2 regions of the Achromobacter sp. SD115 genome follow, and region 1 is predicted to be linked to the other one. Evidence: riboswitches for the same ligand, from Rfam matches in the RefSeq annotation. Region 1 holds a riboswitch; the other holds the start of a gene.
The links. Region 1 has a riboswitch for glycine ahead of IPU70_RS18885 (D-amino acid dehydrogenase). Riboswitches for the same ligand answer to the same signal wherever they lie in the genome.

Region 1 (2,199 bases):
TCGGCCACATTCAGGCCCATGTTCGCATCGACGAAGCGGATCAGGTCGCGCGCGCTGGTCTTCACGCCGTAGGCTTCGTCCGCCAGCACGCCAGGATTCACCCGCACGGGAGCATCCTGCTTGTTGTAGCCCTGCGCGTAGTCCGCCATCCTGGCGGGCGGCACGTCGATGTAGGTGCTGGTCAGGCCCAGCTTGGGAAACAGGTCCCGCTCCATGGCCGTCTTGAACGGCCGGTTCAGGCTCCTGGCGGCGATCACGCCCAGCATGCCGATGCTGGGATTGGCGTAGGTGCGATACGTACCGGCGGCGTGCTCCGGCTTCCAGGCCTTTAGATAGGCCATCAACTGCGCCTGGTCCCGCACCGTGCCGGGCACCTGCAGGGGAAAACCGCCCGTCGTGTGCGTGCCCAGATTGATCAGGCTGAGCTTGGCGAAGTTGCTGCCGGCCAGCTCGGGCAGGTATTTGGCCGGGCTGTCGCTCAAGGCGAGACGACCGCGCGCCTGAGCGTAGCCGGCCAAGGTTGCCGTGTAGGTCTTGCTGATGGACCCGACTTCGTAAAGCGTATCGCTGCCGGCCGGCTTGCCCGTTTCCTTGGACGCCACGCCGTAGTTGTAGAAGCGCTGCGTCCCGTTCTGGGTAATAGCGATCGACAGGCCGGCGATGCCGTGTTCACGCATGACGGCCTGCGCCGCTTCGTCGACCTTGCGGTCCACCTCGGCCTGGCCGCCATACGCCACGGCGCAGCCGCCGGCTATCAGCGCAAACAATCCCGTGCGCAACATTCCGTTCAAGCGCATTCCCGTCATCCCATGTGGTGTTGAATTTCCACGACGCCGTAGGCTGGCGACGCGCATGCATCGTAACGCGACGGGACGATTCATTGGTATTAACCCTTGGTCTCATTCCGGTGGATTTTGGCTATCCTCGCCTCGTCGATCCAAAACCCCGCAGAAGAGACCCGTCCACAGCGGCAGGCGCCGACGGAGCAACCGCCCCGGAAACTCTCAGGCAAACAGGACTGCGCGGTCTAGACAATCTGGAGAGAGGCGCCGAGCGCGCCCACCGAAGGGGAACCCGCCGCCTGCGCTGCGGGTGAAGCTCTCAGGTACAGAGACAGATGGGGTGCTGCGGCCGGGTGGCCGCGGCCACCCAATCTGGAGCCATCATGCCCCGCATCGCCATCATTGGCGCCGGTATCACCGGTGTCACGTCCGCCTATGCCCTGAGCAAACTGGGATACGACGTCACCGTCTACGACCGCCAGCGCTACCCCGCCATGGAAACCTCCTACGCCAACGGCGGCCAGTTGTCCGCCAGCAACGCCGAGGTCTGGAACAGTACCGCGACCATCCTCAAGGGCCTGCGCTGGCTCGGACGCCACAACGCCCCGCTGCTGCTCAATCCCCGCTTCAGCTGGCACAAGTATTCGTGGCTGGCGCAGTTCATCGGACAGATCCGCAACTACCGCAAGAACACCATCGAGACCACCCGCCTCGCCATCGCCGCGCGCCAGCATCTGTACACCATGGCTGAAGAGGAAGGGATAGATTTCGACCTGGAGCGCCGCGGCATCCTGCACATCTACCACGACGCCGCCAGCTTCGAGACCGCCCGCCGCGCCAATGCCCTGCTGCAGGAAGGCGGGCTGGAGCGCTACGCGGTATCCCCCCAGGAAGCGCGCGACATCGAACCCACGCTGCAAACCTCCTGCTACGGCGGCTTCTACACGCCCTCGGATGCCACCGGCGATATCCACAAGTTCACAAGCGGCCTGGCCCGCGCCTGCGAGCGCCGCGGCGTGCGCTTCGCGCAGGACGCCGACATCCGCAATATCAGCCTGGACGGCGCGCCCTACGTGCTCGACGTCGCGCGCGAAGGCGGCGCGCGGACCGAACAGCACGAGGCCGATGCCATCGTCGTCTGCGCCGGCGCCGTCAGCCGGCAATTCGCCAGGCAGTTGGGCGACACACTCAACATCTATCCAGTCAAAGGCTACTCCATCAGCGTGCACCTGGACGACGCCGCCAGCCAGGCCGCCGCGCCGCAGGTCAGCCTGCTGGACGAAGCCGCCAAGATCGTCACCAGCCGCCTCGGCGACCGCTTCCGCGTGGCCGGCACGGCGGAGTTCAACGGCTTCAACATGGACATCCGCGCCGAACGCGTGCAGCCGCTGGTGGACTGGACCCGCAAGCACTTCCC
Region 2 (2,199 bases), on a different contig from region 1:
GCCTGGTCGGGCTGGGTCAGCTCGTCCATGTCCTGACCGTAGAGGTTCATGCCGGCTTCCAGGCGCAGCGTGTCGCGCGCGCCCAGGCCGCAGGGGCGCACGCCCTGGGCAACCAGATCGCGCCACAGCTGCACGACCTCGGCGGCGGGCAGCACGATTTCAAAGCCGTCTTCGCCCGTGTAGCCGGTGCGTGCCACCAGAGTGTCGTCGCCCACGCGGGCGGCCACGAAGGCGGTCAGCGGCTCGCTGGCGGCTTGCCACGCCGGGCGCGTGGCCCAGACCTTGGCGCGGGCGTTGGGGCCCTGCACGGCGACCATGGCCAGGTCGCGGCGCGGCGTGATGGCGACGTCGAACCGGCCGGCCTGCTTGACGCGCTGCATCCAGGCCACGTCCTTGTCGGCGGTGCCGGCATTGACCACCACGCGCCATTCATCGGCGGCGAAGAAATAAATGATCAGGTCGTCGATCACGCCGCCCTGGGGGTTCAGCATGCAGCTGTACAGCGCCTTGCCAGGCACGGTGAGCTTGGCCACGTCGTTGGCAACCAGGCGCTGCAGGAAGGCATAGGCGTCGGGGCCGATGACGTCGACGTTCAGCATGTGCGACACGTCGAACATGCCGGCGTCCTGGCGCACGGCATGGTGCTCTTCCAGCTGCGAACCGTAGGCCAGCGGCATGTCCCAGCCGCCGAAGTCGACCATGCGGGCGCCAGAGGCGACGTGTTCTTCGGCCAGCGGGGTGCGTTTGAGGGTTGCGGACATGCGCGGAAACTCCGGGACGGCAGTGTTGCCAGGGTTACGGAATGCCGGTGGTGCACGGCGGCCTGCGCCTGCACTACGGCTGAATCTTCCGCCCCTCTGTCCTTTTGCCTGAGAGTTGCCCCGCATGACGGGTTTGCACCTTCGGCGCCTGGGCTGCTCGCTATGTCCCTAGTTCAGGGGCGGCGCCAGGTCTCTCCAGAGTACTGTTTTGCCGGGTCCACACGGTGAGAAAACCGGGACGGGGCAAGCATGGGCGGTATGGGTTACCTGAGCGATTCCGGGCGAATTGCGCCTTCGGCGGCGGCCGGACGTACAGGCCGCTCTCTCCCGCAACATGCGTGACAGCGGCGCAAGCATACAACGAAAGCCGCGGCCAGGGAATGCCCGCGCCGGCCTCAACCCAGCGCCGTATCCAGCAGCATCATCAGCACGAAGCCCAGCATCAGCCCGCAGGTCGCATAGACCTCATGCCCCTTGCGGTGCGATTCCGGGATGATCTCGTGGCTGATCACGAACAGCATGGCGCCGGCGGCAAAGCCCAGGCCCCAGGGCAAGAGCGGCTCGGACCAGCCGACCACGGCGGCGCCCAATACTGCCCCCAGCGGCTCGACCAGCCCGGACAGCATGCCCAGCGCCACGGCGAACGCGCGCTGATAGCCCGCCGCCAGCAGCGCCACGGCCACCACCAGGCCTTCGGGAATGTCCTGGATCGCGATGCCGGTGGCCAGCGCGGTGCCGCGCATGGCGTCGTTGCCTGCATAGCCCACGCCGATCGCCAGGCCCTCGGGCAGGTTGTGCAAGGTAATGGCGAAGACGAACAGCCAGGTGCGGCGCAGGCGGTGCGCCTCTATCCCTTCCCTGCCCTTGATGAAATGCTCATGCGGCAGCGTGCGGTCCATGAGCAGCAGCACCGCCGCCCCCAGCAGCAGCGCGGCGCCCACCGTCAGCCCGGCGCCCCAAGGGCCATAGCCCAGGTCGCGACCCGCCGCGATACCGGGCGCCACCAGCGAAAAGGCGCTGGCCGCCAGCATCACGCCGGCGCCGAAGCCGAACATGCTGTCCTGCACTTTTTGCGGAATGCTGCGGGCGAACAGGATGGGCAGGGTACCCAGCGCCGTGGCGGCGGCGGCCACCAGACCGCCCAGCAGGGCGTCGGCGACGTGCGGCGCGCGCACGTCCAGATAGGCCCACAGCTGGTGCAGGCCCAGGCAGGCCACCAATACGGCCAGGGTCCACACGCTGATGCTGGTGGCCGCCGGCCGCACGCGATGACGGCTGAAAGTATTCATGTGCCGCTGCCCTCCTTGCCAGGAATGCGCTTAGCGCTGGGCCGCCGCGTAGCGGCGCGCCACTTCAGGCCAGTTCACGACATTGTAAAAGGCGCCGATGTACTCGGGCCGGCGGTTCTGGTACTTCAGGTAGTAGGCGTGTTCCCACA

Region 2: linked by a shared signal. The riboswitch ahead of gcvT (glycine cleavage system aminomethyltransferase GcvT) and the one ahead of IPU70_RS18885 (D-amino acid dehydrogenase) in region 1 are both predicted to bind glycine.

What each region holds. Positions count from the first base shown of each region.
Region 1 is NZ_JADIJM010000013.1:64,645-66,843, reverse strand. It holds gene ampC (class C beta-lactamase) at 1-782, opposite strand, end outside; glycine riboswitch at 939-1,031, shown strand; glycine riboswitch at 1,033-1,121, shown strand; gene IPU70_RS18885 (D-amino acid dehydrogenase) at 1,166-2,199, shown strand, end outside.
Region 2 is NZ_JADIJM010000026.1:55,016-57,214, reverse strand. It holds gene gcvT (glycine cleavage system aminomethyltransferase GcvT) at 1-761, opposite strand, end outside; glycine riboswitch at 848-970, opposite strand; glycine riboswitch at 1,006-1,101, opposite strand; gene IPU70_RS27690 (ZIP family metal transporter) at 1,157-2,050, opposite strand; gene IPU70_RS27685 (superoxide dismutase) at 2,081-2,199, opposite strand, start outside.